3 regions of the Streptomyces liangshanensis genome follow, and region 2 is predicted to be linked to each of the others. Evidence: riboswitches for the same ligand, from Rfam matches in the RefSeq annotation. Region 2 holds a riboswitch; each other region holds the start of a gene.

Region 1 (10,532 bases), 2.3 Mb from region 2:
GTCACCGGTGAGGTCCGCGAGACCGCCGGTGACCGCGTAGCCCGCGGTCTGGGTGTTGCCGAGTTCGAGGACGTCCGGCGGGGTGTCCTCGGAGAGGGCGGTGGTGACCTTCTCCTGGATGCCGTTCCACTGCTGGATCTCGACCTTGACCTTGACGCCCTTGTGGGCCTTCTCGAACTCCTGGTTGACGCCCTTGATCCAGGCTGGGGGAGCGGAGCCGTCCATGACCCAGACGGTCAGGTTCTTGGTGCCGCCGGCCTTTGTGTCGCTACCTTTGTCGTCCGAACCACATGCGGCGATGCTGACCATCATGCCCGCGACACCTATCGCCGCGACGAGCTTGCGCTTCACGCCACCCTCCTCAGGGATGCCTGCAACTGCTGCCCACCGCGAAGCCATACGACTAGTAGTGACTGTGGGGTCGGGGGCTTGGCCTTGAATGGTTTAGACCAGTACCGGGAGCTTGGCCTAGACCTTTGGGGGTGTCAAGGGTGTATAAGAAGGACAGTCGCGTCCGTTATCGGACCGACACCTGAGGAGGGGCGACGACCCGTGAGCGGTCCGTGCCACCATGTGAGCCGCGACAGACGGAGGAGCCGGTGACGGCAGCAGCACAGTCGGGAAGGCAGGCCATGGCCACGGACGGCGGCGGTACGGAGTCCGAGGCCACGACTCCCGTACGCACGGCGCGCGTGCCCAAGTACTACCGTCTCAAGCGGCACTTGCTCGACATGACGGGGACACTGGCCCCCGGCACACCTGTTCCCCCCGAGCGTACTCTCGCCGCCGAGTTCGACACGTCGAGAACGACGGTTCGGCAGGCGCTCCAGGAACTGGTCGTCGAAGGACGACTCGAACGCATCCAGGGCAAGGGCACGTTCGTCGCCAAGCCCAAGGTCTCCCAGGCCCTCCAGCTCACCTCGTACACCGAGGACATGAGGGCCCAAGGGCTGGAACCCACGTCCCAGTTGCTGGACATCGGGTACGTCACCGCGGACGACACGCTCGCCGGGCTGCTCGACATCACCGCGGGCGGGCGGGTCCTGCGGATCGAACGGCTGCGGCTCGCCAGCGGGGAGCCCATGGCCATCGAGACCACCCACCTGTCGGCGAAGCGCTTCCCCGCGCTGCGCCGCTCGCTCGTCAAGTACACGTCGCTCTACACGGCGTTGGCCGAGGTGTACGACGTGCGCCTCGCGGAGGCCGAGGAGACGATCGAGACCTCGCTCGCCACGCCGCGGGAGGCCGGGCTGCTGGGCACCGACGTCGGTCTGCCGATGCTGATGCTGTCCCGCCACTCGATCGACGGCCACGGCGAACCGGTCGAATGGGTGCGGTCGGTCTACCGGGGCGATCGTTACAAGTTCGTGGCGAGGCTGCGCCGGCCGACCGACTGACCGGCCGGGGGGTTCCCTCGGCCCTGGCCGTCCCCTAGATTTCCTGCGCGTTGCAAAGGCGATCAGTGGAACGGCGAGCAGTGAGGGGACGAGCGCGCATGTCAGAAGCACCTCCAGAAGCACCGTCAGGACCCGGGGGGAGCCCCCCTCCCCCCGTGGTCACCCCGGTCCGCGTGGTCATCGCGCTCTGTCTGGTCGCGCCCTTCGTGGCGCTGCTGTGGGTGGGTTCGTACGCGAAGACCGACCCGGCGTTCATCGGCATCCCGTTCTTCTACTGGTACCAGATGCTGTGGGTCGTCGTGTCGGCCGTACTGACCATGGTCGCCCACCAGTTGTGGCAGCGTGACCAGCGCGCCCGTACGGGATCCGGGAAGGGCGGTGGCTCGCGATGAACGACGGTGTGAACGGCGTCGCCCTCGGCGTCTTCATCTTCTTCTTCCTGGCCGTCACGGTCATGGGGTTCCTCGCGGCGCGCTGGCGCCGGGCCGAGAACGAGCAGAGCCTCGACGAATGGGGCCTGGGCGGGCGGTCGTTCGGCACGTGGGTCACCTGGTTCCTGCTCGGCGGTGACCTCTACACGGCGTACACCTTCGTGGCCGTGCCCGCGGCGATCTACGCGGCGGGCGCGGCGGGCTTCTTCGCCGTGCCGTACACGATCCTCGTCTACCCGCTCATCTTCACCTTCCTGCCGCGGCTGTGGTCGGTGTCGCACAAGCACGGGTACGTGACCACCTCGGACTTCGTCCGGGGCCGGTTCGGCTCCAAGGGGCTCTCGCTGGCGGTCGCCGTCACCGGGATCCTCGCGACCATGCCGTACATCGCGCTGCAACTGGTCGGCATCCAGGCCGTGTTGGACGTGATGGGCGTCGGCGGCGGCAAGGACACCAACTGGTTCGTGAAGGACCTGCCGCTGCTGATCGCGTTCGCGGTGCTCGCCGCGTACACGTACTCGTCGGGGCTGCGGGCACCCGCGCTGATCGCGTTCGTGAAGGACACCCTGATCTATCTGGTGATCATCGTGGCCATCATCTACATCCCGATCAAACTCGGCGGCTTCGACGACATCTTCGCGAAGGCGGGCGACGCGTTCGCGCAGAAGAACCCGGCGACCGGGGCGCCACGCGGCGCGCTCGCGCCGGGCGAGGCCCAGCAGTGGGGGTACGCGACCCTCGCGCTCGGCTCGGCGCTCGCGCTCTTCATGTATCCGCACTCGGTCACGGCGACGCTCTCCAGCCGCAGCCGCGAGGTGATCCGGCGCAACACCACGATCCTGCCGCTGTATTCGCTGATGCTGGGCTTGCTGGCGCTGCTCGGCTTCATGGCGATCGCCGCCGGGGTGAAGGTCGACAACGGGCAGCTGGCGATCCCCCAGCTCTTCGAGAACATGTTCCCCGACTGGTTCGCGGGCGTGGCCTTCGCGGCGATCGGCATCGGCGCGCTGGTGCCGGCCGCGATCATGTCGATCGCGGCGGCGAACCTGTTCACCCGCAACATCTACAAGGACTTCATCAGGCCGGACGCGACCCCGGCGCAGGAGACGAAGGTCTCCAAGCTGGTGTCGCTGCTGGTGAAGGTGGGGGCGCTGGCCTTCGTCCTGACCATGGACAAGACCGTCGCGATCAACTTCCAGCTGCTGGGCGGGATCTGGATCCTCCAGACGATGCCGGCGCTGGTCGGCGGGCTCTTCACCCGCTGGTTCCACCGGTGGGCGCTGCTCACCGGCTGGGCGGTGGGCATGCTGTACGGCACGATCGCCGCGTACGGCGTCGCGAGCCCGACGCAGGCGCACTTCGGCGGTTCGTCGAAGGAGATCCCCGGGATCGGCGAGATCGGCTACATCGGCCTGACGGCCTTCGTGCTGAACCTCGTGGTGAGCGTGGTCCTGACGTTCGTCATGAAGGCGCTCAAGGCCCCGGAGGGCATCGACGAGACGACCCCGTCGGACTACACGGCGGACATCGGCGACCCGGGCGTCAAGAAGGACCTCCCCCTGGCCCCGACCACCCCGTCGGACCCGGACCCGGTGCGCTGAGGGTGCGCTGACGGGCGCCGAGGGGCGCCGACGTACGGCGGAAGGCGGGCCGCCCGGACTCCGGGCGGCCCGCCTTCCCGCTTCCGACACACGGGGGCGAAACGGGGCGCGACACTACATCTAGGGGGTGCCTCATCGTGCGCCCCCCAGATGTATGCTCGACCTCGTTGTCGACGCAGGGGAATCCGGTGTGAATCCGGAACTGTCCCGCAACGGTCTGCTGTGGTGTGCTTTGTCATACCCGTGAGTCCGAATACCTGCCGGCAACGCATCCGGCTCGACCGAACCGGATGCCAGGACGTCCGGGCCTCGAGGCTGGGCCGGAGACGCCGTGGTTCGTGCTGCCCGCAGACGGGTCGTACGGCCCCCGCGCCCCCGCTTCCCCGCCGACGGCCCAGAGCCGAGCGAGGGAGAGCACCACGTGACCATCGCGCCAGCCGATCCGGCTTCAGGCATCTCCGAGGTCTCCGCGCAGGAGACCGACGGACCCGGGACCGCGTTGCTGCGGCTCCTCACCGACCTGACCGCCGATCTGCCCGACACCGACCCCGGACGCGTCGCCGGCGCCGCGCTGCGTGGCCGCAACGCCCGGTCGGACGAGGCCGAGCTGCGCGAGCTCGCCACCGAGGCGGCCGCGGGGCTCATCTCCGAGGACCCGGCCTACTCCCGGCTGGCCGCCCGGCTGCTCACCCGTACCATCGCCGAAGAGGCCGCGAGCCAGGGCGCCGTGGCGTTCTCCGCGTCCGTCGCCGTGGGGCACCGCGAGGGCCTCATCGCCGACCGCACGGCCGAGTTCGTCGCGCTGCACGCCGACTTCCTGGACGCGCTGATCGACCAGGACGCCGACGACCGCTTCGGCTACTTCGGGCTCCGTACCCTCTTCAGCCGGTACCTGCTCCGCCACCCGATCACCCGCAAGGTCGTCGAGACCCCCCAGCACTTCATGCTGCGCGTCGGCGCCGGTCTGGCCGAGGACAACAGCGTCCGCGCGCTGGACGAGGTCGCCTCCCTCTACCGCCTGATGAGCCGCCTGGACTACCTCCCGTCCTCGCCGACGCTCTTCAACTCCGGTACGCGCCACCCGCAGATGTCCTCCTGCTACCTGCTCGACTCCCCGCTGGACGAGCTGGACTCGATCTACGACCGCTACCACCAGGTGGCGCGCCTGTCGAAGCACGCGGGCGGCATCGGCCTCTCGTACTCCCGCATCCGCTCGCGCGGTTCGCTGATCCGCGGCACCAACGGGCACTCGAACGGCATCGTCCCGTTCCTGCGGACCCTCGACTCCTCGGTCGCGGCGGTCAACCAGGGCGGCCGGCGCAAGGGCGCGGCCTGCGTCTACCTGGAGACCTGGCACGCGGACCTGGAGGAGTTCCTGGAGCTGCGGGACAACACCGGTGAGGAAGCGCGCCGTACGCACAACCTGAACCTCGCCCACTGGATCCCGGACGAGTTCATGCGCCGCGTCGACGCGGACGGCGAGTGGTCGCTGTTCTCCCCCGCCGACGTCCCGGAGTTCGTGGACCTGTGGGGCGACGAGTTCGACGCCGCGTACCGCAAGGCGGAGGCCGCGGGCCTGGCGCGGAAGACCATCCCGGCCCGTGAGCTGTACGGCCGCATGATGCGCACGCTCGCCCAGACCGGCAACGGCTGGATGACCTTCAAGGACGCGTCGAACCGTACGGCCAACCAGACCGCCCTGCCCGGCAAGGTCGTCCACTCCTCCAACCTCTGCACGGAGATCCTGGAGGTCACGGACGACGGCGAGACCGCCGTCTGCAACCTCGGCTCGGTCAACCTCGGCGCCTTCGTGCTCGATTCGGGCGAGATCGACTGGGAGCGGCTGGACGAGACCGTCCGTACCGCCGTCACCTTCCTCGACCGGGTCGTGGACATCAACTTCTACCCGACCGAGCAGGCCGGCCGCTCCAACGCCAAGTGGCGCCCGGTGGGCCTGGGCGCGATGGGCCTCCAGGACGTCTTCTTCAAGAAGCGCCTGCCCTTCGACTCCGCCGAGGCCGCCGCGCTCTCCACGAAGATCGCCGAGCGGATCATGCTCGCCGCGTACGAGGCGTCCTGCGCGCTCGCCGAGCGCAGCGGCCCGCTCCCGGCGTGGTCGGAGACCCGTACCGCCGCCGGGGTCCTGCACCCCGACCACTACGACGTCGAGCTGAACTGGCCGGAGCGCTGGGACGCGCTGCGCGCCCGCGTCGCGAAGAGCGGCATGCGCAACTCCCTGCTCCTCGCGATCGCGCCGACCGCGACCATCGCGTCGATCGCGGGCGTGTACGAGTGCATCGAGCCGCAGGTCTCCAACCTCTTCAAGCGCGAGACGCTGTCGGGCGAGTTCCTCCAGGTCAACTCGTACCTGGTGCAGGAGCTCAAGAACCTGGGCGTCTGGGACGCGCAGACCCGTGAGGCGCTGCGCGAGTCCAGCGGCTCGGTGGCCGGCTTCACCTGGATCCCGGCGGAGGTGCGCGAGCTGTACCGCACCGCGTGGGAGATCCCGCAGCGCGGCCTGATCGACATGGCGGCGGCCCGTACGCCGTTCCTCGACCAGAGCCAGTCGCTGAACCTGTTCCTGGAGACGCCGACCATCGGGAAGCTCAGCTCGATGTACGCGTACGCCTGGAAGAAGGGCCTCAAGACCACGTACTACCTGCGCTCGCGCCCCGCGACGCGCATCGCCCGCGCGGCGGGCGGCGCCCAGGCCGCGGCCGCCGCGCCGGCCGCCACCATCCCGCTCCAGCAGGCGTCTTCTTCGCCGGCTCAGTCCGGCAACCCGATGGTCCCGGACGCGGACGCGATCGCCTGCTCCCTGGAGAACCCCGAGTCCTGCGAGGCCTGCCAGTAATGAGTTCCACCGAGAAGAACCTGCTCGACCCGGGCTTCGAACTGACCCTGCGCCCCATGCGCTACCCGGACTTCTACGAGCGCTACCGCGACGCGATCAAGAACACCTGGTCGGTGGAGGAGGTCGACCTCCACTCGGACGTCGCCGACCTCGCCAAGCTCTCCCCCGGCGAGCAGCACATGATCGGCCGGCTGGTCGCGTTCTTCGCGACGGGCGACTCGATCGTCTCCAACAACCTGGTGCTGACGCTCTACAAGCACATCAACTCCCCCGAGGCGCGGCTGTACCTGTCCCGCCAGCTCTTCGAGGAGGCCGTGCACGTCCAGTTCTACCTGACGCTGCTCGACACCTACCTGCCCGATCCGGACGACCGGGCGGCCGCGTTCGACGCGGTGGAGGAGATCCCGTCGATCCGCGAGAAGGCGCAGTTCTGCTTCCGCTGGATGGACTCGGTGGAGAAGATCGACCGGCTGGAGACGAAGGCGGACCGCCGGCGCTTCCTGCTCAACCTGATCTGCTTCGCGGCGTGCATCGAGGGGCTGTTCTTCTACGGGGCCTTCGCGTACGTGTACTGGTTCCGCTCGCGCGGTCTGCTGCACGGCCTGGCCACCGGCACCAACTGGGTGTTCCGTGACGAGACGATGCACATGAACTTCGCGTTCGAGGTCGTCGACACCGTCCGCAAGGAGGAGCCCGACCTCTTCGACGACGCGCTCCAGCAGCAGGTCACGGACATGCTGAAGGAGGCCGTCGAGGCGGAGTTGCAGTTCGGCCGCGACCTGTGCGGCGACGGTCTGCCGGGCATGAACACGGAGTCGATGCGCGAGTACCTGGAGTGCGTCGCGGACCAGCGCCTCCAGCGCCTGGGCTTCCCTCCGGTGTACGGCTCGCAGAACCCGTTCTCCTTCATGGAGCTCCAGGGCGTCCAGGAGCTGACCAACTTCTTCGAGCGCCGCCCGTCGGCGTACCAGGTGGCGGTGGAGGGGTCGGTCGCGTTCGACGACGACTTCTAGGCGACCGCTGTACGAACGACCGGGGCGCGCCCCGCCTCCGCCGCGGCGGGGGCGGGGCGCGCTTCCGCGTCATCCGTCGAAGAGTCCGAAGAGGTGGACAAAGCCGTACACCCACACGGCCGAGACGACGAGGACGACCAGCAGGCACCCGCCCCCGAGGAGCAGCTTCCCCAGGAGGCCGAACGGCCGCGCGTCCCCGTGGGGGTCGTCCCTTCCCTCCGTCGGTACGGAGTCCCAGTCGACGGGCCGCCCGAACGCGGCCGAGCAGGCGGTCCGCACGGCGGCCAACTGCGCGACGGCGAAGGCGGAGGCCGCGAGCGCCTCGGGCCCCTGCCAGGCCAGCGCCCGCATGAGCCGCTCGGGGTCGGCGTACCGCGCCTCGAACGCGGCGGTCTCGCCGGCGTCCCTGTCCTCGTCCAGGTACGCCCACCGCCCGGCCTCGGCGCGGTCGCCGTAGAGCCGGTAGACGTCGGCGAGCCGGCGCCGGAGCGTCAGGTCGTACGGGTACGAGGAGACGAGGCCGCGCAACCGCTGCCGCGCCAGGGGTATCCGCCCGGCGACCAGATCCGCCTCGACCCGCGCCAGGGTGTCTGTGGGTGCCATGCCCCCATGGTCGGCGCCCCGCCGGAGGCACGCGACGCGTTTTCCCGGAGGGTAGGGGGCCCCACTCCACGTCCCAGCCCGCGGAACGCCGCGCGCACCGCGCCTCGGCGCGTCGGGGCCGAGCGGTCGATGCCCGCGAACTGCCGCCGTCAGGTGGCGTGGCGCCCTATAAGGTCCCCGGCATGGGTGTTGTGCTCGGCACGCGGTTGGTCGCTCTCGTGGGTGCCGTGGTGACCGTTGCCGCGGGGCTCGGGGTCAGGGGCTGGGCCGGGGGTGACTTCGCCAAGTACGCGGGCGACGCGTTGTACACCGTGCTGGTCCACGCGCTCGTCGTGTGTGTCGTCCCCCGGGTGCGGCCACGCGTCGCCGCCGTCGGGGCGTTCGCGTTCAGTTGCGGTGTCGAGCTGCTTCAGCTCACCCCGGTACCGGCCGGGCTCGCCGCGCGCAGCGGGCTGGCCCGGCTGGTGCTGGGGTCGACGTTCAACGCGCCTGACCTGCTGTGGTACGCGGTCGGGGCCGGCGCGGCAGCGGTCGTGCACTCGGCGCTCGCGCGCTCGGCGGCGCGGGTCCGTCGGCCCGTGCGGCCCCTGGATCCCCCCTCCGGACTGTCGCGTCGCGCAACTGGCGGTCGATCGACAGGTCCTTGAGGAGCCAGAGCAGGGGCGGGACGGCCAGGAGGGCGAACAGGAGCGTAAGGGCGAGAAACGCCAGGAAGGTGTCCATGTCCCCACTGTCGGCGATGCGGTCGACGAAAAGCAGTGGCAGGACTGTCAGCGAACCTCGAATTACTGCCACACTGGCGGCATGCTGAAAAACGTCGCCGCCGTCCTGCTCGACGGAGTCCACCCGTTCGAACTCGGCGTCGTCTGCGAGGTGTTCGGACTCGACCGCAGCGACGACGGGCTCCCCGTCTACGACTTCGCCGTCGTCTCCGGCGAGGGACCGGTGCTCCGCACGCACGCCGGATTCACCCTCGGCTCGCTCGCCGGGCTCGAACGGCTGGAGGAGGCCGACCTCATCGCCGTACCCGCGGGGGACGCCTACGTGGAGCGCGAGTTCCCCGAGGAGCTGCTGGCCGCGCTGCGGCGCGCCGTCGACCGGGGCGCCCGCGTCCTCAGCGTCTGCACCGGCGGCTACCTGCTGGGCGCCGCGGGCCTCCTGGACGACCGCCGCTGCACCGTGCACTGGCGGCACGCCACCGACCTCGCCGCCCGCTTCCCCCGGGCACGGGTCGAGCCCGCCGTGCTGTACGTCGAGGACGGCCCGGTGATCACGTCCGCCGGTACGGCCGCCGGCATCGACGCGTGCCTGTATCTCGTACGCCAGGAACACGGCCCGGAGATCGCCAACGCGCTGGCCCGCCGCATGGTCGTCCCGCCCCACCGCGACGGCGGCCAGGCGCAGTTCATCGAGCGGCCGCTGCCCGTGGCCTGCGACACCGTCGGGGACGTGCTGTCCTGGATGGAACGCCACCTGGACCGCGAGATGACCGTGGAACAGCTCGCCGAGCGCGCCCACATGTCGCCGCGTACGTTCGCCCGCCGCTTCCAGCAGGAGACGGGGACCACCCCGTACCGCTGGCTCCTGCGCCAACGGGTGCTGCTGGCACAGGAGTTGCTGGAGGGGACGGACGAGACGGTGGACCGGGTCGCGGGACGGGCCGGGTTCGGGAACGCGGCGGGGCTGCGCCACCACTTCCTGCGGACGCTCGGGACGACCCCGAACGCGTACCGGCGCACGTTCCAGGGACCGGGACCGCTGTCGGCCTCACCGGCCCGCGAACCTCAGGCGTTCGGGACCGTCTCGTAGCGCGCCGTGCCCTCTTCCATCTGCTTGAGCGCGTCCTTGCGGTCCCGCTTCGACAGCCGGTCGATGTACAGGTATCCGTACAGGTGGTCCGTCTCGTGCTGGAGGCAGCGCGCGAAGTAGCCGGTCCCCCGCACCTTGACCGGATTGCCCTGGGCGTCCTGGCCGCGCACCACCGCGTAGTCGGGGCGGGGCAGGGCCGCGTACGCCGTCGGGACCGACAGGCAGCCCTCGTTGGAGTCGTCCAGGTGACGCTTCTCCGGCGGCAGCTCCTCCAGCACCGGGTTGCAGATCGCCCCGACGTGGCGCTTGCCGTCGTCGTCCGGGCAGTCGTACACGAAGACCTTGAGGTCCACGCCGATCTGGTTGGCGGCGAGGCCCACGCCCTCCGCCGTGTGCTGGCTGGCGAACATGTCGTCGATCAGCGCGGCGAGGGAGTCGTCGAACTCCGTGACGTCCCGGCACTCCTTGTGGAGCACCGGATTCCCGACGACGGTGATCGGGCGGGACGTGCCGCGCTCGCGGTGTGCCAGCTCACGCTCCGCGGCGCCCGCCGTGTCGTCGGCGAACCCGTCCGCCGTCCCCGCCACGAGGGTCCCACTGTCGATCCGCTGGTCCGTCTCCTGCTGCGCCATGTCCGCAGTACGCCTTCCTCGGTTCCCGATGCTGCCCGCACGATCGGCACGATGTGCCCGTACAGCCTAAGGGCAGTGCCCAGCGGCGTTCAGCAGTCGGCCGGATCCGGCCGAACCCCGCCCGGCAGGGCACGAGCACCTACGGCGGGGCGACGCATGGCCGCCCCGGCGTACCCCTCAGCAGACCTCTTC
Region 2 (10,532 bases):
CGGTTTGTCAATATCAAACCGTCCAGACTGTTTTTTGTTAACACCGTGTACACCAATCCCACCCCTTCGTCACCGTACGGGCGCGAATCGGTCAGCGGGGACCCGTCAGACGGGCTCTTCGACCGGCACCTCGGGCACACCGACGACACAGCGGGAGCCGCAGGTCACCACGGTGTCCAGCGCGTCCCGCGCCGCCAGTCTCGGCAGCATCAGTTCCCAGAACCCGGTCAGCGTACGCCGAGAGATCCAGTCCTTGTCGCCCCTTGCGCCAAGTACCTGGAAACCGACCGTGGCGGCCAGGATCGCGCTCGCCGCATCGGCATATGACACTCCGTCGGCCAGTGCTCCCTGAGCCGCCGCCCGCTGTAGTACGGTCTCGATCCAGCACCGCCATTCACCCCGCAGGTCGACGCCGGTGACGCGGGAGAGGTCGCCGCTCAGCTCGAATCCGGCGCGTACGACCACGTCGTCGGCGAGTCCGCGCATCAGCGCGTGTGTGCTGTCCACGAGGAGCTGGAGCGCCGGGGGGCCGTCGGCGCCGGCCAGGACGGTGAGCCGCCGCACCCGCCGCGCGGCCTCCTCCTCCACTCCGCACGCCAGGCCGTTCTTGCTGTCGAAGTGGAAGTGCAGCGCCCCGTTGCTGACCCCGGCCCGGCGGCTGATCGCGGTGAGCGAGGCGGACACGAACCCCTCCTCCGCGAAGACCTCCGCGGCGGCGAGGATCAACGAACGCCGGGTACGGGCGGCGCGCTCCTGCTTGACCATCAACATCTCCAAGGTGTCGGGAGGACCGGCAGCGACGCGCAGGTTGCCGCACGAGATTAACAAACCGCCGAGGCGGTTTGTATATGGAATACACGACTCCACCGGTCGGGGGCATCCTCGGCCAACCAGCCGCTCAAGACCCGCTCGAGATTGGCCGGAGAACGTCTGGAGATTCGCTCGACCGGATGAACCACATCCGGACACCTGCACCGCAGTGACACGTGTGTTCACGTGCTCACTCGGCGTGGTGACCCAGTATTTACGCGGAAGCCGCCCAGAAGCCTGTCGACTATACCGGTCGGTATGTATATTTTCCGCTCCGAGGGAGATGCACCGCTCTCGTCCGTCACCCGTGATCCGTGCTCCTTGGGGAGGCCCCATGTCCGAAACGACCTTCCGGATGAACGACACGCCCGGCTCCGCCGGTCTCCACGGCCCGTCCTGCCCGTCCTTCCCGGCGGCGACGCCGCTGACCTGCACGGTCCCGAAGGAGTTCGTGCACCGCGCGGCGGTGGCGGAGGTCCTGCTCACCGGCTGGCGCCGCGTCGACGCCACCCACTTCACCGTGACGGCCCAGTGGCCCCGGCTGCACGGCTTCTACAGCGCCGTCCAGGGCCGGCACGACCCCCTGCTCACGGCCGAAACCATTCGCCAGGCGGGCGCCCTGCTGTCGCACGCCGAGTTCGGTGTGCCTCTCGGGCATCAGTTCCTCATGCGGGACCTGTCGTTCACCGTGGACCCGCGGCACCTCGCGGTGACGGGCGTCCCCGCGGACCTCGAACTCGACATCCGCTGCTCCGACATACGCAGACGCGGCTCCGAACTGGCCTCGATGCGCTACGAGGCCGTCCTCCACCGGGACGGCCAGATCGTCGCCACCGGAGGCGCCTCCTTCGCGTGCGCCTCCCCCGCCGTGTACCGGCGGGTGCGCGGGGAGCGCGCCGGTGTCAAATCGTCCGCGCACCGGCCCCCCATGGGGCCGCCCGTACCACCGCCGGACGTCGGCCGCGCCGCCGCGTCCGACGTGGTGCTCTCCCCCACCGACGACGCCCACGCCTGGCGGCTGCGCACCGACACCACCCACCCGGTGCTCTTCGACCACCCGGTCGACCACATACCGGGCATGCTGCTGATCGAGGCGGCCCGCCAGGCCGCCCTGGTGACCCTCGGCTCGGGGGACCACGTCCTGACGAGCTTCACCAGTTCGTTCGACCTCTTCGCCGAGCTGGACCTCCCGTGCCGCGTCGAGGCCGGGATCCTGCCCGAGGACTTCGCGGGCCTCTCCTCGGTCCTGGTGACCGGCCGTCAGGGCGACGCGCAGGTCTTCAGCTGCGTCGTGAACGCGCCCCGGGACCAGGGCCTGCCCGGGTAGCGGCGTTCGGCCGCCGGACCGTCACGGGACCCGGTCCGGCACGGGGCGCACCGCCGCGTGCTCCTCCACCTCGTCCAGGTACAGGACGGCCCGGGCCGCCGCGTCCTCGCGCTGCGCGGGAGGCACACCGCGCAGCGCGCGCCGGCGCGAGCCCCGGGTGAGCAGGGCCGGGGACAGGTCCGTCCCCGGCGACAGCAGGAAGGCGCGGGCCCGGGCCCGTACCCCGCGCCGCAGGGTGAGGTAGAAGCCCAGCGCGACCAGGAAGTTCAGCACCGCCTTGCCCGCGATGCCCGCGACGGACTCCAGGAAGGGCGAGTCGAAGAACCAGTGCATGGCCATCGCCGTCAGCAGGCAGAGCAGGGCCGCGAGATGGCGGCGCGGGGCCGGCGGGGAGCGGTGGGCGAGCAGGATCCCCACGCCGGTGCCCGCCACGGCGGTCATGGCCCAGTGCGAGCCCACCCCGGTGAGCACCACCCGCGTGGTGAAGGACTGGCCGACGGCCGCGCCCCCGTCGATCCCTCCGGCGACCACCAGCCCGTTCATCGCGAAGGTCCAGTTCTCCACGACCTGGAAGCCCAGGCCGGTGAAGGCGCCGAGGAAGAAGCCGTCCAGCGGACCGCGGACCAGCCGCCGCGAGCCGAGCGCGATGAGCAGCACCCCGGACACCTTGAGGAGTTCCTCGTTCAGCGGGGCGGTGAGGGCCGCGCCCCACCGGGTGCCGAAGTCGATCCCGGCGGTCTTGAACCAGACCCCCTGGAGCCCGGTGTTGGCGACGATCGCGCTGCCCGTCGCCGCGGTGCCGCCCCAGAGGACGGCGCTCCAGGCCCAGGGGCGGGGCGGCGGCCGCAGGGGACGTACCTGTTCCAGGATCCCCACCCCCACGAGGACGGTGAGCAGGAGCAGCACCGCGGCCAGCAGGGCGGACCCGGGGAAGACCCGGATCAGGCCCGAGAACTCGTAGACGATCAGCGCCGCGCCGGCCAGGCAGAGGAACGCCCACGTCAGGCCCACGACCCGGCGCCCGGCGGACGCGCGGAGGGTGGCCACCGGGGCCGGGGTCACAGGACGGCTCCGGGGAAGGCGACCTCGCGGGACTGCGCGAGCCCGTCGGAGAGGGCGCCGGGGTCGGCGTCCGGCTCGGCCAGTACGGTGATCTCCACGGCGTAGTCCTGCCCGGGCGACACCCACACGGCGGCCCGGCCCGCGCGCCCGTCCCTGCGCAGTGTGCCGGTCGCGCCGGGCGCTCCCCCGGCGCTGGTGGCCGTGGTCGGCGGGCCCAGCACACTGTCGCTGTCCACCGCCGACTGGATCCGGCGCAGCCCCGGCCACAGCTCTCCGGCGTCGGCGGTGGTGGTGAGCGGGACGGCGACGTAACTGGCGGTGAAGTCGACGCCGTCGCGGGAGAGGGACAGGCCGCTGCCGGTGTCGCTCCCGGCCTTGCTCAGCTGCCAGCCCTCGCCCACCACCCGCAGGACGAGGGTGTCGTCGCCGGGACCCAGGACCAGTTCGGTGTTGTCGCGGACGGGTTCGTCGTCGTCCAGGGCGCCGTCGGCCAGCGACCAGCCGACGGTCAGCGCCAGCACGACGAGGAGGATGCCCGCGACGGCCCACCGCGTCGACCGGGACGGCGGCGCCGGCGGGCGTCGTGTGACGGGTGCGTCGACCATGACCCTGTGCCCGTGCCCGTCCCCTTACTTCCCCGCTTCCTCCCGGGCGTCGTGCCGCAGGGGGGTGAGCTGCTGGATGTCGTAGCGCACGCGCAGCTCGGCGATGGCGCCCGGGTCGGGCGCGCCGTCCTCCTTGAGGATGTCGAGCAGTTCCTCGAAGTACCGCTCGTGGTCGGTGGGCGGGGACGACTGGAAGAACATGCGCGCGGGGTCCTCGCCCCGGTTGGCGAAGGCATGCGGGCATCCGGGCGGGACGACGATGACGGTGCCCGCCGTCGCCCGTACGACCTTGAGGCCGGAGGCGGACTCCCAGTGCCGCCAGTCGTCGCTGAGCACGCGCGGTTCAAAGGCGAGGACGTCCAGCTCGCCGTCGAGGACGTAGAACAGTTCCTCGCTGTGGGCGTGCCGGTGGGCGCCCACGTCGAAGCCGGGCGGGACGACGACCTCGAAGCTGGAGGACACCCGGGAGTGTTCGCCGGTGACCTTGAAGGTCACTTCCTGGGAGGCGGTACGGACGGTCGTTCCGCCGCCGGGCGGGACGACCAGGCCTTCGGTGCGCGCGAGCCCGGCCCGCTCGGTCAGTCGGGTCATGCGGATCCTCCGGGAGGAGACGGGACAAGAGGACGGCTGAGGAGGGAAGGGGGAAGGGGGAAAGGGGGAGAGACGGTGCGGGTCGGGCCGCTCACCAGAGGACGGGCAGCGCCTCGGGACCGCGGAGCAGGCCCCCGCGCCGCGGGCGCAGCGCGTCCGGCGGCACGGCGAGCCGCAGCCGCGGCAGCCGGTCCAGCAGGCTCGCGCCCATGGCCGTGGACCCCAGCCGGGCGAGCACCGGGCCGATGAGGTGGTGCGGTCCGGGGTCCGGGGCCCCGTCGTCGGTGGGGTACGGGACGTAGACGGCTTCGCCGGCCCGGATCCGTACCCCCCGGACCGTCACGTCCTCGGCGGCGATCCGGTCGAGGCGCACACGCTCGCGGTACGGGACGAGGCACAGCAGTTCCTCGACGGCCCCCGGCAGCAGCCCGGGCTCCGCGCGCAGGCGCGCCATGTGGTCGGGGTGGGTGAGCAGCGCGTGGAGGAGGGTGGCGCCGTGGGCGGTGACCGCGTGGGTGGCGCTGATCTGCACGAGGACGGCGGCCGCGGCCGCCTCCTCGGACGTCAGCTCGTCCGTCTCCACCGCGCGGGCCAGGACCGCCACGAGATCGTCGCCCTGCGTGCGGCGCCGGGCGAGGACGCCGGTGAAGTAGGCGTCGATCTCGGCCCTGGCCCGGTCGCGCGGGGCGCGGTGCGGGGCGGTCAGGAGGATGCCGGTCCACCGGTGCGTCAGGAGCCGGTCGTGCGGGGGCACGCCCGTGATCCCGCCGACCACGGCCGACGCCAGCGGCCCGTTGATCCGCTCCGTCAGGTCGGCGGGGCCGCCCGCCCGGAGCATGGCGTCGACGAGGTCGTCCATGATCCGCCGGGCGCGCTCCTCGGCGCGGGCGAGGGCCGGCGCGGAGAGCGCCTCGGCGAGCGGGCGGCGCAGCCGCTCGGGGGCGGGCGGGCCGGCGGGGCCCAGGGCCGCGTCGAGGGGGACGAAGTGCGGGGGTGTCCGGGTGTCGTCGTGTCCGGTACGGGCCCGGCGGCCGGGGTGCGCGTCGCCGGTGACGAGCGCGGCGTCCTCGTGCCGGGTGATCAGCCAGGCGCGTCCCGCGCCGTCCGGGAGCTCGATCGGGCCGACGGGGTCCTCGCGCAGGCGTTCGACGGGGACGGGGTCGAGGTCCGGTCCGGAGGGATGCGGCACCGACCAGAAGCGGACGGGGCGCGGGTCCTCCCGCGCGGCCGGCCCCGACCACGGCGGCCCGGTGTCGGGGGTGTCCCGCGGGTGGGCCGCCGTCTCGGGTGTGTCGGTGCTCATCTCAGCTCACCGGTTCCGTCGCGGACTCCCGGCCGGCGTGGGCCGGGGTGGTCAGGACGTGCCGCGCGGACAGGGCGGGCCCGGCGAGGGAGTCGGTGGACCAGCGTCCGAGGGCCATCTCGGCGGTGATGCCGGGGCCGAAGCCCGCGATGATCCCGGTGGCGCCGTCCTCGACGCCGCCCTCGTCGAACAGCCTGCGGACCGCGTCGAGGACCACGGCGCTGGCGATGTTGCCGTACTCGGTGAGGGTGGCGCGGCTGAACCGGAACGCCTCGGGCGGGACCTCCAGGAAGTGGCTGAGGTCGTCCAGGATGCGGGGGCCGCCCGCGTGGATGATGTAGAAGTCGAGGGCCGCCGCGTCCCAGCCGTGCTGGACGGCCATCGCGCGGAGCGCGGGGGCGAGGGGTTCCATGGTGCCGGGCACCCGCTTGTCCAGCAGGAAGTGGAAGCCGGTCGCCCGGACGCTGTAGGCGATCCAGTCGGTCGTGTCGGGCACGAGGTGCGAGCCGTTGCGCTCCAGCGCGATGCCGGTGCCACCCTTGCCGCGGACGACGGCGGCGGCCACGGCGTCGCCGAAGAGGCCGTTGGAGAGCAGCGAGCCGACCCCGAGATCGGTGGGCTGGTAGCAGAGCGAACAGAATTCGCACGCCACGATGAGCACGTTCGCGTCCGGGTACGCCTGGCAGAAGTCGTGCGCCCGGTTGACGGCGGCGCCGCCCGCCGCGCAGCCGAGCTGGGCGATCGGCAACTGCCGCGTGTGGCTGGGGAAGTCCATGGTGTTGATCAGCCAGGCGGTCAGCGACGGCATCATGAAGCCCGTGCACGAGACGTAGATGATCAGGTCGATGTCGGAGGCGCGCAGTTCCGCGTGGTCCAGGGCCCGGTTCACCACCGCGGGCACCCGCGCCTTCGCCTCGGCCTCGTACGTCCGGTTGCGGTCCTCGAAGCCGGGGTGGCGGAGGGTCTCCTCGATGGGCCGGACGAGGTGGCGTTTGGCCACGCCGGTGTTCTCGATCAGCCGGAGCGCCAGGGGTAGTTGCGGGTGGTCGGCGTGGAGCGACCGCGCCAGGGCGAGGGTGTCCTCCATGGTAATCACATGCTCGGGAACCGACACATCGGGCTTACACAGAGTCGCCACGACGCGCTCTCCTTCGTTGGTGTTCGCTGGGAACTGCGGCCCACACTCTGTGGTGGTCCACCACCCCGCAACCCGGGAAACAGCCGGGAATCGGCTGCCGGGAGCAGCGTCAGGGAAGCGAGGGGGCGGGATCCGAAGGACCGTCAGGGATCTTACCTATGACTACGGAACGTAAGCGCGAAATCGGCGCATCGTCCGTTCGTGGGCGCGGCGCCCCGGCCTCGGCCCTGGTCGTCACGCGCCGGGCGGGCCGGATGCCGAAAACCGGCCATCGCGCTCCGGTGACACCATGGGGTCCAGGGATCGCGGAGACCTCTCCCCGTCCCGACGATTTGGCGCGGGGGAGACATTCGGCGAGTCGTTGAGCCCTATAGTACGGGCTGGGCGGTTTGTTTTGTGCTGGTCAACGGGGCTGCGCGGAAGGGTCTTTCATGGCAACACAGGAGCGCGCCATCCGGACGCGCATGGCGATTCTGGAGGCGGCCGGCGCGGTCTTCGACGAGTACGGCTACTCCTCCACGACCCTCACCATGGTGCTGGAGCGCGCTCAGGTCACCAAGGGCGCCCTGTACTTCCACTTCCAGTCGAAGGAAGCCCTGGCCCAGGCGGTCCTGGACGAGCAGGTGCAGCTCGGCACCGTACCCCCGCAGGCCTGCAAGCTCCAGGAGGTCATCGACATGACCTTCGCGGTGGCCCACCGGCTCCTGGACAACGCGCTGCTCCGGGGCAGTGTCCGGCTCACCGTCGACCAGAGCGCCCCTCCCGGTGTCGACCACAGCGGCCCCTTCCGCCAGTGGCCCGTCCACCTGGTGTCGTTGATGGAAGAGGCACGCGCGCAGGGTGAGTTGCTCCCCAGCGTGCGCCCGCAGGAGACGGTGGAGCTGCTGGTGGGCGCGTTCGCCGGGATCCAGCTGATGTCCCGCGCGCTGACGGACCGCGAGGACCTCGGGCGGCGCATATCGATCCTGTGGGGGCACATCCTGCCGAGTCTCGCGGTGCCCGGCCTGATGCCGAGCATCGACACCGCGCCCGACCGCGGGGCGCGGGTGACCGCGGCGATGGTCGCGGTCTGACCCGTCCCGTACCGCTCCCGGGCGGGTACGCACCGTCACCGCCAGGGGCGCTCCGGCGGGCGCGCGGCACCCCTCCCGGAATAGGAGAGGGGCTCCCGGCGCTTCAGTTAAGGGCTTAGGGTGGCGAGTGCAGTTGGTTCGCCCTGTCAGCCAGGCAGCGGCGTCGTAAGAGGGAACCCGGTGCGAATCCGGGACTGCCCCGCAGCGGTGAGTGGGAACGACCGCCGTCATGAGCACTGGATCCGACCGGGTCCGGGAAGCGACGGCCAGTAGGTGTCTCGTCCGACGAGACGTGCCCGCGAGTCCGAAGACCTGCCACTGCCCGCGTACGAACACCGTGCGCGGAGATCCCGGTGACCTCGTGGGCGGGTCGGCGTACATATCAGGCGGTCGCGTGTTCCCGTACAGCCATGGGACGTGACCCGCCCGATCTGTGGCTCCTCTCGCGCCCTCGACCGTCCCCGGGACGGCAGAGAACCGCTCGCGAAGGAGAGTTCTGTGACAGACAAGTCCGCAGCCGCGGCAGCACGGGCGACCGTGCACGGCTACCCCCGCCAGGGCCTGAACCGCGAACTCAAGAAGGCCGTCGAGGGCTACTGGAAAGGCACCGTCGACGCCGGCGCGTTGCGCGCGACGGCGGCCGGACTGCGCCGGGCGAACTGGCGCCGGCTGGCCGACGCCGGGATCCACGAGGTGCCGACCGGCGACTTCTCGTTCTACGACCACGTCCTCGACACCAGCGTGATGGTCGGCGCGATCCCCGCCCGCCACCGCGAGGCCGTCACGGCCGACGCGCTCGACGGGTACTTCGCGATGGCGCGCGGCACGCAGCAGGTCGCGCCGCTGGAGATGACCAAGTGGTTCGACACGAACTACCACTACCTGGTGCCCGAGCTGGGCCCCGACACCGTGTTCACCGCCGACTCCGCCGAGCAGGTCGCCCAGCTGAGGGAAGCCGTCGCGCTGGGCCTCACGGCGCGCCCCGTGCTCGTGGGTCCGGTCACCTACCTGCTGCTGGCCAAGCCCGCGCCCGGTGTCGCCCCGGACTTCGAGCCGCTGACGCTGCTCGACCGGCTGCTGCCGGTGTACGCGGAGGTGCTGGCCGACCTGCGGGCGGCCGGCGCCGACTGGGTGCAGCTCGACGAGCCCGCGCTCGTCGAGGACAGGACCCCGGCCGAGCTGAACGCCACCGCCCGCGCCTACCGGGACCTCGGGGCGCTCACCGACCGGCCGAAGCTGCTGGTCGCGTCGTACTTCGACCGGCTCGGCAAGGCCCTGCCGGTCCTCGCCAAGGCGCCCGTCGAGGGGCTCGCCCTCGACTTCACCGGCCCGGCGGCCGCCAACCTCGACGCCCTCGCGGCCGTCGGGGGCCTGCCCGGCAAGCGCCTGGTCGCGGGGGTCGTCAACGGCCGCAACATCTGGATCAACGACTTCGCGAAGTCCCTGTCGGTGCTCGGCACGCTCCTCGGGCTCGCCGACCGGGTCGACGTGTCGTCCTCCTGCTCCCTCCTGCACGTCCCGCTGGACGTCACGGCGGAGCGGGACATCGATCCGCGGATCCTGCGCTGGCTCGCCTTCGCGCGCCAGAAGACGGAGGAGATCGTCACGCTGGCCCGGGGCCTTGCCCAGGGCACGGACACGATCGCCGCCGAACTCGCCGCGAACCGCGCCGACCTGGCCTCGCGCGCCGGATCCGCGCTCACCAACGACCCGGCGGTCCGCGCCCGCGCGACGGCCGTCACGGACGCGGACGGGCGCCGCGCCGCCCCGTACCCGGAGCGGGCCGCGGCCCAACGCGCCCACCTCGGGCTGCCGTTGCTGCCGACCACCACCATCGGTTCGTTCCCGCAGACGAACGAGCTGCGCGCGGCGCGCGCCGACCTGCGCGCCGGACGCATCGGCACCACCGGGTACGACGAGCGCATCGAGGCCGAGATCCGGGAGGTCCTCGCCTTCCAGGAGAAGGCCGGCATCGACGTGCTGGTGCACGGCGAGCCCGAACGCAACGACATGGTGCAGTACTTCGCCGAACAGCTCACCGGCTACCTCGCCACCCGGCAGGGATGGGTGCAGTCGTACGGCACCCGCTACGTCCGCCCGCCGATCCTGGCCGGGGACATCTCGCGTCCCGAGCCGATGACGGTCCGCTGGACCACGTACGCCCAGTCGGTCACCGACCGGCCGGTCAAGGGCATGCTCACCGGTCCCGTCACCATGCTGGCCTGGTCGTTCGTCCGTGACGACCAGCCGCTCGGCGACACCGCGCGGCAGGTCGCCCTCGCGCTGCGCGACGAGGTGGCCGACTTGGAGGCGGCCGGCACCCCGGTCATCCAGGTGGACGAGCCGGCGCTGCGCGAGACGCTGCCGCTGCGCGCCGAGGACCGCGCGGCCTACCTGGACTGGGCGACCGAGTCGTTCCGTATCACCACCAGCGGGGTCCGGCCGGCCACCCAGATCCACACGCACATGTGCTACGCGGAGTTCGGCGACATCGTGCAGGCCATCGAGGACCTGGACGCCGACGTGATCAGCCTGGAGGCGGCGCGGTCGCACATGCAGGTCGCCGACGAACTGGCGGCGGCCGGCTATCCGCGCGAGGTGGGACCCGGGGTCTACGACATCC
Region 3 (10,532 bases), 5.9 Mb from region 2:
GACCACCGGCAGGCGCGCGGCGCGGGCGATGCCCATGTTCACGATGTCGGTGCGGCGCAGGTTGATCTCGGCGGGGCTGCCGGCGCCCTCGCAGATCACGGCGTCGTACGTACGGCGCAGCTCGGCCAGGCACTCCAGCACGGTCCCGAGCAGCGCCTCCTGCCGGCCGCCGTGGTAGCCCCTGGCGCTCATCTCGCCCACCGGGCGCCCCATCAGGACCACTTGGCTGGTCCGGTCCCCGCCCGGTTTCAGCAGGACGGGGTTCATCAGCGCGGTCGGCTCGACGCGGGACGCCTGCGCCTGCATCGCCTGGGCGCGGCCGATCTCCGCGCCCTCGCGCGTGACGAACGAGTTGAGGGACATGTTCTGGCCCTTGAAGGGCGCGACCTTGACGCCCTGGCGCACGAGCCACCGGCAGATGCCGGCCGTGACGACGCTCTTGCCCGCGTCGGAGGTGGTCCCGGCGACAAGCAGCCCACCCCCGAGCCCACCCCGCCCCCTCACAACTGCCTCCCGCCACCGACACGGAGCCCCACGCCGACCCACGCCCAGCAGCCCGCCGCCACCCCGATCCCGCCACCCACCGCCACCCCGAGCCCCCACCGGGCCACGGCCCCCGACCCCGAGCCCGGGCGCGACCCCACGCCTGATCCCGGGCGCGACCCCAAGCCAGCTACCAAACCCGCCACCAAGCCCAACCGCGAGCCTGATCCCGACCCCGCAGCCGACCCCGAGCCCGCCGCCGATCCGAAGCCCGCCGCCCCCGCTCCCGAGCCAGAACCCGCTCCCGCTCCCGAACCCGCTCCCGCTCCCGAACCCGCTCCCGCTCCCGAACCCGCCCCCGCTGCCGCGTCCACCCCCGCCGCGTGGGCGAATCGCGCCGCCACGCACACCGCCAGCGCGCAGGCGCTCACGCGGCGGGACAGCCGGACGGCGCGCTCGATGTCCGCGATCTCCACGGGCCGGCCGCCGCCGTTCAGCACCGGGCGGTGCTCGACCCGGCCGCCGTACGCGAGCGTCCCGCCCAGCCGTACCCCCAGCGCCCCCGCGAACGAGGCCTCCACCGGGCCCGCGTTGGGGCTCGGGTGCCGGTGCGCGTCCTGGCGCCACGCCCGCCACGCCCCGCGCGGATCGCCGCCCGCGACGACGGCCAGCGCGGCGGTCAGCCGGGCGCCGGGCCGGCCGGCCACGTCGTCCAGGCGGGCCGACGCCCAGCCGAACCGGCGGTACCTGGCGGACTTGTGCCCCACCATCGCGTCCAGCGTGTTCACGGCCCGGAACCCGGCCAGCCCGGGGACCCCCGCGAGGGCGCCCCACACGAGCGCGCCGACCACCGCGTCGGAGGTGTTCTCGGCGACGGACTCCACCACGGCCCGCGCGATCTGCTGGGCGTCGAGGGACTGCGGGTCGCGGCCGCACAGGTGCGGCAGCCGCTCCCGGGCCAGTTCGACGTCCCCGGCGGCGAGCGCCCGGCCGATGGCCCGCGCCTCGCGCGCCAGTGACGTACCGCCGACGACGGACCAGGTGGCGGCGGCGGTCAACGCGACGGAGGCGGCATCACGACGCGTGAACCCGGCACGCGCGGACCCCAGAGCCCTTGGTCCCGGTACGCCAGGTCCCCGTACTCCGCGCGCCACCACCGCGCCCAGCCCGACGGCGCCGCCCGCGCAGACCAGCGTGTGCAACGCGCCCCAGCCCCGGTGGTCCCGCCACAGCACCCGCTCCACGGCCCCCGCGGCGCGCCCGAACGCCGCGACCGGATGGCCCCGGCGGGGATCGCCCAGCAGCAGATCGGCGAGCAACCCGCCCAGGGCCCCGTACGCGTGGATCCGCGCGGCGTCCCGGCCGGGAGCGGCGGAGGGGAGGGGGTGTCCGGAAAGGGCTCGGCCGACGGGAACGGCGGCGTACGCGCGGCCAGGCATGGCGACGTGTCCTCACTCAGGGTCCGCGCCCCGGCTCGACGGATGACGCGGCGGCGAGAGTTCCTGGCTCCCGGGACGGATCCCCGGAGGGACACCGTGCCCGGTGACAGTGGCGGGACCGCGCCGGATTCGCACCGGCTTCCTCTGCTGCCGCCGTAATTGGCCCCGGCAGTCCACCACGCTGCGAGAACACCCGTCAACCCGCCCTTGACCTGCGGCGGGGCAGTGTGCGAAGCCCCACATGACGGACCCGGGGGCCGGCCCGTCCCGGTGTCAGGACGAGGCCGGCCCCCGGGGCGCGGGTACGGTACGGGCGGTCAGGCCACGATCAGGTAGATGCCGTACGCGACGGCCGCCGCGCACAGTCCGAAGCAGGCGTAGGCGCCGGTGCGCGCCAGGGCCACGGATCCGCCGGAGGAGCCGGCCGGACCGGAGGCCGCCGACTCCTGTTTGGCCAGGGCCACGATGCCGAGGGTGAAGAGGCCCACCAGGCCGATGGTGGACACGAGGCTGACGCCGAACACGGAGCCGAGAGCTGCCCAGTCGATTTTCATGTGATCGCTTCCTTACACCGTGGCGGTGCGCGCGGACTCGCCGGCGACGGCGGGCGGGGTGGGCAGGGCGGCGGGGCCCGGAATGGTGGCCGCCAGGCTGGGGGACCCGGTGTCGACGCCTACGGTGCCGACGGCCACGGCGTCCACCGACCCGGCGTCCACGGGCACGTTGACCGGCACCACATCAGCCCCCGTCACGTTCGTGTGGTCCACCGGGCGGCGCCGCGACGCGAGCCAGATGGCGGCGGAGGCGGCGACGAGCAGGATCGCCACGACGGTGACGCCCCAGGTGCCGTGACCGGTCAGGTACTCCGCGCCGGCGGCGACCAGGCCCGCCGCGGGCAGCGTCAGCCCCCAGGCGACGAACATCCGGGTCGCGGTCGACCAGCGCACGACCCCGCCCTTGCGCCCCAGTCCCGCGCCCATCACGGCGCCGGAGCACGACTGCGTGGTGGAGAGCGAGAAGCCGAGGTGGGAGGAGGCCAGGATGACCGTCGCCGCGCTGGTCTGGGCCGCGAAGCCCTGCTGCGGGCGCAGGTCGGTGAGGCCGGTGCCCATGGTCTTGATGATGCGCCAGCCACCGAGGTACGTGCCGAGCGCGATCGCCGTGCCCGCGGAGACGATGACCCACAGCGGCGGGTTGGAGCCGGGGGAGAGGACCCCGCCGGTGACGAGCGCCAGCGTGATGACGCCCATCGTCTTCTGCGCGTCGTTGGTGCCGTGGGCGAGGGAGACGAGCCCGGCGGAGGCGATCTGCCCGGCCCGGAAGCCCTTGGCGGTGGCCTTCTCGTCCGTACGGGCGCTGATGCGGTACGTCAGCCGCGTGGCGAGCATGGCCGCGAGCCCGGCGACGACTGGCGCGGCGAGCGCCGGGATGAGGACTTTGGTGATGACCACGCCGCCGTTGACACCGGAGGCGCCGACGGACATCAGGGTGGCGCCGATGAGGCCGCCGAACAGGGCGTGGGAGGAACTCGACGGGAGTCCCAGGAGCCACGTGAAGAGATTCCAGATGATCGCGCCGACCAGCGCCGCGAAGATCACTTCGGTACGGATGCCCGACTCGTTGATGAGTCCGCCGGAGATCGTCTTGGCGACCTCCACGGACAGGAACGCGCCGACGAGATTCAGGACGGCGGACATCGCCACCGCGGTCTTGGGCTTCAGGGCGCCGGTCGAGATGGTCGTCGCCATCGCGTTGGCGGTGTCGTGGAAACCGTTCGTGAAATCGAACACGAGAGCCGTCGCGATCACGATCGCGAGGAGCAGCGTGAAGTGTTCCATTTACCCAGGCAATCGTTCGACGTCGGTGGCCACGGTGAACGTAAGGATGCAGGGTGAACGGGAGGTTAACTGAGGAGGTACTCGGGGTGTCTCTCCTGAATGACTCCCCGGCCCCCCGGATCCGTTGTCCGACCTGCCCTTTTTCCACCCCGCCTGACAGGATCGTCATATGACGGATCATCTGACCGGACGGGCCGCGGAGCGCCCCGCCGAAGGGCACGACGACGCGCGGGACCGGGCCTGGGCGGAGCTGGTCGCGACCGCCCGCAGGACCACCGCCGAAGGGCTTGTCGTGGGGACGTCCGGCAACGTCTCCGTACGCGTCGGGGACGAGGTGCTCGTCACCCCGAGCGGGGTGCCCTACGACCGCCTCACGCCCGGGGACCTGCTCGCCGTCGACCTCGCGGGCCGCCGGGTCTCCGGCCGTCTCGCCCCGACCAGCGAACTGCCGCTCCACCTGGAGATCTACCGCACCACGGACGCCACGGCCGTCGTCCACACGCACGCCGTCCACGCCACCGCCGTCTCGACGCTCGTCACCGAACTGCCGCTGATCCACTACATGGCGGCGGCCCTCGGCGGCCCGGTGCGGGTCGCCCCCTACGCGACGTACGGCACCCCCGAACTGGCCGCCCACATGCGCGACGCCCTGCGCGACCGCACGGGCTGCCTGCTCCGCAACCACGGCACCGTCACCTACGGCGACTCGCTGGACCGGGCGTACGACCGCACGGCCCAGCTGGAGTGGATGTGCCGCGTCTGGCTCACCGCCTCCTCCGTCCCCGGTCACGCCCCCGCCCTGCTCTCCGAGGCCCAGGTCGCCGAGGTCGGCGAGAAGCTCAAGGGGTACGGCCAGAAGCCCTGAGCCCGCCCGGTCGCCGCCCCGGTCCGCGGCCCTGACGGCCCACGCCCGGTGGCCGTCCGCCGCCGCCGTACCGACACTGAGAAGATGCGCCCGGCAACTGTGACGGCAGCGGCCGTCTCCACACTCATCGGTGTCGGCGCGGCCGCGGTGGCGGCCGGCCGGTACGCCAGCGATGCCGCGCTCAAGGCATCGCCCGGGCGCCCCCTGCCCGGCGACCCCTGGCTGACCGTGCACGCCACGGCCGCCGGACACGTCACCCTCACCCGCTGCCTCGCGTCCGTACGGCCCGGCACCTACGGCCTGGAGGCCCCGGGCCTGCACGCGGTCGTCGGGCCCGTCCTCGACGGGGAGGCACGCGACGCCCACACCGTCGTCCGGCGCCTGGAACGCGTCGGCCACGGCACGCTCGCCCCCGGCGCGCGCGTCCGTCTCACCCCCCGGCTGCACAGCGGCGACCCCACCACGGCCCTGGGGATCGACCACAAAGAGGTGCTGATCCCGGGTGAACTGGGCGCTTTGCCCGCGTGGTTCGTCCCCGGCGCCCGCGAGACCTGGGTGATCACCGCGCACGGCCTGGGCGCCACCCGCGAGCACCCGCTGAACCTCCTGCCGTTCCTCACCGGCCGGCAGTTCCCGGTCCTCGACCTCGCCTACCGCGGCGACGCGGGCGCGCCCCGGTCCCCGGACGGCCTCGGGCACCTCGGCGACTCCGAATGGCACGACCTCGACGCGGCGATCCGCTACGCCGTCCGGTACGGCGCCGAGCGGGTGATCCTGTACGGCTGGTCGACCGGCGCCTCCATGGCGCTGCGCGCCGCCGCGGACTCCACGCTCACCGCGCGGATCTCCGGCCTCGTCCTGGACTCGCCGGTCCTCGACTGGGAGACCACGCTCCGGGCGCTCGCCTCGGCCCGCGGCGTCCCCGCGGCGCTGATGCCGCTCGCGGTCAGGGCCGCCCAGGGGAGCACCGGGCTCCACGGGAACCGGCTGCGCCAGGCCGCGGACCCCCGGAACCTCCGGGTCCCGACCCTGATCTTCCACGGCCCCGGCGACACCCTCGCGCCCTGGGAGCCCGCCCGCGCGCTCGCCGCCCACCGACCGGAACTGATCGCCCTTCATCCCGTCGCGCACGCCCCGCACGGCGCGATGTGGAACGCCGACCCGGAGGACTACGAGGAAACCCTCCGCCGGTTCCTCGTGCCCCTGATGTAGCGGACGCCCCACCCCCACATCCCGTCCCCGGACCCGTCCCACGCCCTGCCCCACGAGACTCCGGAAGCGCGCTTTCACCCCATCCGTACCGCTCCGTTGGCCTCGTCGGAGGGGCTCTCCCCACCGGTCCAGGAGCGAGGGAAGAGGTTCCGTTTGGGCTTTCGGGCAGTCACCGGGAAGACTGCCCCCGTGACGTCCCGAAAGCCTGATGAGCAATTGGCGCGCAACTCCAGACTCCGACTTGTCACCCCGAGGCCGTTGACCACGGCACGACGGGCTGTGACCGACGGGCGCAGCCGCCCCGCACCCCGGCCGCCCGAGGGCACTCCGCCTCCGGCGGAGCTGGCCCGCCAGGCGAGGGCCGTCCTCGCCGACGCCGTACGGATCGCCCGCTGGGCGGCCGTCGACCGCGACCCCGGAGCGGGGCATCTCGCCGCGCACACCCAGGAACGGGCCTCGGCCGCGCTGGAGTTGACGGCGGAACAGGTCCGCGCGAGCTGGGACCGCGCCCGGCTGGCCGGACTGGTCGAGCTGCACGGCGGGACCGTGCGCCCCGGCTGGCGGCTCCAGGCCTGGGACCGCGACGACAGCGCTGTCCTGCGCGGCTGGGTGGCGCTCTTCGACGCCTGGTCGCTCGTCCACCCCGCCCCCGAGGACGTCGCCCCCGCGACCGTCGCCGAGGTCGTCGAGGCCGTCCCGCAGGTGCTCTCCCTGCTCCAGCTCTCCGCGGGACCCGTGACCGCGCCGGCGCTGCTGGACCTGCTCCAGCAGCGCGTGGCCGAACTCCACGAGGAGCGCTGCGAGGTACCGGAGGTGGCGTACGGCCCCGAGGGCGCCGAGGCTCCGGACGTCCCCGGTGCCTCCGACGTCTCCGACGTCTCCGACGAGGAACTGCTGCCGCCGCTCCTCGACTGGGCCCTGGAGGGCCTGGCCGCCGTCGGCGCGCTGACGCTGGGCAAGGGCCAGGCGACCCTCACCCCCCTCGGCAACTGGGCGGTGTGGGTCAAGCTGGAGCAGATCTGCGTCGCCGCGCAGAGCCCCGCCGGCAACATCGAGCAGAACGCCCAGGACATGCTGCGCGGTTGCGCCCGGCTCACCCCGGGTCCCGCACGGGCCGAGTACCGGGCCTGGCTCGCCGCGCGCACCGTCGGGAGCGCCATCACCGAACTGCTCGCCGTCGCGCGCGGGGAGGACGCGCTGCTGCGCGGCCTCGCCTTCGAGGCGCTGCGGGTCGTCGGAGCGCCCGCCGAGCCGTCGGTGCGGGCCGCCGTGAACGACACGTCCCTGCGGCCGTACGCGCTCCTGTGGCTCGCCGAGTACGAGGGCGCCGACCCCGACGACGCCGCCGACGTCCTGACCCGTGAGGAGTCGACCTGGCTCTGGGTGGACACCGCCGCGGCCGTCGCCGACCACGGCGAGACCGACCTGCTCGTCCGGCACCTGGAGTCCGCCGTGCAGGGCACGGTGCCCGCCCTGCTCAGGGAGGTCAGGGCCATCGGCCATCCCCGTACGGTCCAGGTCCTGGTCGCCCTCGCCGCCGCGCACCCCGACCCGGCCCTCGCCAAGGCCGTGCGCCGGGCCGCGTTCCAGGTCCACACCGGAGGCGCCTGAACGGCGCCCCTCCCGGCATCCCCGCCCGTCCGGCGGGGCGCCCCGGCTCAGCCGGCCGGGGCGGCGCTGGGGGAGTACGTCCCGAAGCTCCATACGTTCCCCTCCGCGTCGCGTGCCAGGTAGTCCCGGGACCCGTAGTCCTGGTCGGTGGGCGGCATCAGGATCTCCACGCCGTGCTCCACGGCCCGGGCGTGGTGCGCGTCCACGTCCTCGATCACCACGTAGATCCCCACCGGCCCCGAATCCGCCAGCGCCCGCGCGAAGACGCCCTCCCGGCCCCGGGAACCCAGCATCACCATTCCGTTGCCACAGGCCAGTTCCGCGTGGAGCACGGTGCCGTCCTCGCCCTCGTACACCCGCACCTCGGTGAAGCCGAAGCCCTCCGTCAGGGTCCGCAGGGCGGCCTTCGCGTCCTTGTACAGGACGGTCGGGAAGATGCTCGGGTCGCCGGCCATGCCGATCACTCCTTCGTACGGGCGCGCTCGTACGGACACGCTGTCGAATGTGACGTGGATCTCAGTCTGGCACCCGGCACTGACAACGCCCCCCGACCGCCCGGCGACACGGCGGCCGGCCGACGGCGCCGGGGCCGTACCCGGCTGTTGACTGGGGCGGTGACCGCTCCGACCGGCGGGCGTCTCGCGCTCGCCTTCCTCCCGGCCCTCCTCGCCCTCCCCCTCGTGACCGCCGCCCACCACGCCCGCCCCGCGCCCTTCGGCGACCACCTGCGGACGTACCGCACCGCCCCCGGAGCCCTTGTCGGCCCGGAACCCGTCCCGCGCGCCGCGGCCGCCCGCGTGGAGGCACGCGACCCGCGCACCGGCGCCCTGCGCTGGACCCACGGACGCGACGGCAGCCGGCCCGTGGCCCTCGCCGCGGTCCCCGGCCACGTCTTCGCGCTCTGGAGCGACGGCCTGGTCACCGACACCGAGCGCGCGGCGGGCACGTCCGTCCGCTGGCACCGCGCCGTCCCCGACCTGACCACCCCCGGAGCCCTGCTGCCCCTCGGCGCCGGGGACCGGATGCTCGCCGTCGTGACCCCCCGCCGCATCGCCGCCTACCGCACCGCCGACGGCGACCTGCGCTGGGTGCTGCCCGCCGCCGAGGGCTGCGCCTTCGCCCCCGGCCGCCAGGCCCGTACCCGGGGCGTGCTGCTGGTCGCGCAGCCCTGCCGCGCGGGCGGCCCGTGGACCACCGGGGTGATCGCCGTGGACGCCCTGGGGCGGATCACCCCGGGCCGCACCCCGCTCGCCAACGAACCCCGGCCAGACAAAGCAGTTGCGGCGCCCCGCTAGACTGGGGGCTATGGCACTTCTCCTTGTGCATTAGCCGGCGTCGAAGACTCTCCTCCGCCTGCCCTCTTCCGCCGTCCATACCGCCTTGGAGTCTTTCCGTGATCACCGCAACCGGCGTAGAACTGCGCGCCGGCGCCCGCGTCCTCATCGAGTCCGCCTCGTTCCGCATCGCCAAGGGGGACCGCATCGGTCTCGTCGGGCGCAACGGCGCGGGCAAGACGACCCTCACCAAGTGCCTCGCCGGCGAGGGGATCCCGGCCGCCGGGACCATCACCCGCTCCGGCGAGGTCGGCTACCTCCCGCAGGACCCGCGCACCGGCGACCTCGACGTCCTCGCCCGCGACCGTGTCCTGTCCGCCCGTGACCTCGACTCGGTCCTGCGCAAGATGCGGGAGAACGAGGAGCGGATGTCCAACGGCCAGGGCGCCACCCGCGAGAAGGCGATGCGGAAGTACGAGCGCCTGGAGACCGAGTTCCTCACCAAGGGCGGGTACGCCGCCGAGGCCGAGGCCGCCACCATCGCCGCCGCGCTGGGCCTGCCCGACCGGGTGCTCGGCCAGCCCCTCCACACCCTCTCCGGTGGTCAGCGCCGCCGGATCGAGCTCGCCCGCATCCTGTTCTCCGACGCGGACACCCTGCTCCTCGACGAGCCCACCAACCACCTGGACGCCGACTCCATCGTCTGGCTGCGCGACTACCTCAAGAGCTACCGCGGCGGTTTCATCGTGATCTCCCACGATGTCGAGCTGGTCGAGACGGTCGTCAACAAGGTCTTCTACCTGGACGCCAACCGCGCCCAGATCGACGTCTACAACATGGGCTGGAAGCTCTACCAGCAGCAGCGCGAGTCGGACGAGAAGCGCCGCAAGCGCGAGCGGGCCAACGCCGAGAAGAAGGCCGCGACCCTGAACTCGCAGGCCGACAAGATGCGCGCGAAGGCCACCAAGACCGTCGCCGCGCAGAACATGGCCCGCCGCGCCGAGCGGCTCCTGTCGGGTCTGGAGCAGGTGCGCCAGTCCGACAAGGTCGCCAAGCTCCGCTTCCCCGAGCCCGCGCCCTGCGGCAAGACCCCGCTGACGGCGGAGGGCCTGTCCAAGTCGTACGGCTCGCTGGAGATCTTCACCGACGTCGACCTCGCGATCGACAAGGGCTCCCGGGTGGTCATCCTCGGCCTCAACGGCGCGGGCAAGACCACGCTGCTGCGGCTGCTGGCGGGGGTCGAGAAGCCCGACACCGGATCGGTCACCCCGGGCCACGGCCTGAAGCTCGGGTACTACGCGCAGGAGCACGAGACCCTGGACCCCGAGCGGTCCGTCCTGGAGAACATGCGCTCCTCCGCGCCCGACCTGGACCTGGTCGAGGTCCGCAAGACGCTCGGCTCGTTCCTGTTCTCCGGGGACGACGTCGACAAGCCCGCCGGGGTCCTGTCCGGCGGCGAGAAGACCCGTCTCGCGCTGGCCACGCTGGTCGTCTCCGCGGCCAACGTGCTGCTGCTCGACGAGCCGACGAACAACCTCGACCCGGCCAGCCGCGAGGAGATCCTCGGGGCGCTGCGTACGTACAAGGGCGCCGTCATCCTCGTCACGCACGACGAGGGCGCGGTGCACGCGCTGGAGCCGGAGCGGATCATCCTGCTGCCCGACGGGGTCGAGGACCTCTGGGGCGCCGACTACGCGGACCTCGTGGCGCTCGCCTGAGCCTCCCGAGCCCCGCGTCCCCGTGGGTCGCGGCCGCCGTCCGGGGGCCGCGACCGGTGATCCGCCGCCGGTGATCCACTGCCGATGGATCA

What was found. A riboswitch is a leader RNA that binds a small molecule or an ion and turns the genes downstream of it on or off. The one in region 2 is predicted to bind cobalamin.
Region 1: another riboswitch for cobalamin. It lies ahead of HA039_RS10875 (ribonucleoside-diphosphate reductase subunit alpha); the one in region 2 lies ahead of metE (5-methyltetrahydropteroyltriglutamate--homocysteine S-methyltransferase).
Region 3: another riboswitch for cobalamin. It lies ahead of HA039_RS26695 (cobalamin biosynthesis protein); the one in region 2 lies ahead of metE (5-methyltetrahydropteroyltriglutamate--homocysteine S-methyltransferase).

What each region holds. Positions count from the first base shown of each region.
Region 1 is NZ_CP050177.1:2,564,621-2,575,152, forward strand. Features, by position in the region: gene HA039_RS10855 (extracellular solute-binding protein) at 1-351, opposite strand, end outside; gene HA039_RS10860 (GntR family transcriptional regulator) at 633-1,397, shown strand; gene HA039_RS10865 (DUF3311 domain-containing protein) at 1,496-1,789, shown strand; gene mctP (monocarboxylate uptake permease MctP) at 1,786-3,429, shown strand; cobalamin riboswitch at 3,572-3,708, shown strand; gene HA039_RS10875 (ribonucleoside-diphosphate reductase subunit alpha) at 3,851-6,283, shown strand; gene HA039_RS10880 (ribonucleotide-diphosphate reductase subunit beta) at 6,283-7,296, shown strand; gene HA039_RS10885 (DUF6584 family protein) at 7,366-7,899, opposite strand; gene HA039_RS10890 (ribosomal maturation YjgA family protein) at 8,082-8,546, shown strand; gene HA039_RS10895 (GlxA family transcriptional regulator) at 8,704-9,708, shown strand; gene def (peptide deformylase) at 9,684-10,340, opposite strand; gene HA039_RS10905 (tetratricopeptide repeat protein) at 10,518-10,532, opposite strand, start outside.
Region 2 is NZ_CP050177.1:295,425-305,956, forward strand. Features, by position in the region: gene HA039_RS01280 (ScbR family autoregulator-binding transcription factor) at 106-765, opposite strand; gene HA039_RS01285 (ScbA/BarX family gamma-butyrolactone biosynthesis protein) at 1,145-2,137, shown strand; gene HA039_RS01290 (PrsW family intramembrane metalloprotease) at 2,159-3,184, opposite strand; gene HA039_RS01295 (hypothetical protein) at 3,196-3,804, opposite strand; gene HA039_RS01300 (cupin domain-containing protein) at 3,829-4,395, opposite strand; gene HA039_RS01305 (cytochrome P450) at 4,487-5,698, opposite strand; gene HA039_RS01310 (type III polyketide synthase) at 5,700-6,836, opposite strand; gene HA039_RS01315 (ScbR family autoregulator-binding transcription factor) at 7,268-7,909, shown strand; cobalamin riboswitch at 8,026-8,243, shown strand; gene metE (5-methyltetrahydropteroyltriglutamate--homocysteine S-methyltransferase) at 8,408-10,532, shown strand, end outside.
Region 3 is NZ_CP050177.1:6,145,734-6,156,265, forward strand. Features, by position in the region: gene HA039_RS26690 (cobyric acid synthase) at 1-504, opposite strand, end outside; partial or broken gene HA039_RS26695 (cobalamin biosynthesis protein) at 870-1,922, opposite strand; cobalamin riboswitch at 1,961-2,115, opposite strand; gene HA039_RS26700 (hypothetical protein) at 2,240-2,476, opposite strand; gene HA039_RS26705 (inorganic phosphate transporter) at 2,489-3,760, opposite strand; gene HA039_RS26710 (class II aldolase/adducin family protein) at 3,930-4,625, shown strand; gene HA039_RS26715 (alpha/beta hydrolase) at 4,710-5,837, shown strand; gene HA039_RS26720 (hypothetical protein) at 6,117-7,448, shown strand; gene HA039_RS26725 (VOC family protein) at 7,496-7,903, opposite strand; gene HA039_RS26730 (hypothetical protein) at 8,063-8,743, shown strand; gene abc-f (ribosomal protection-like ABC-F family protein) at 8,842-10,440, shown strand.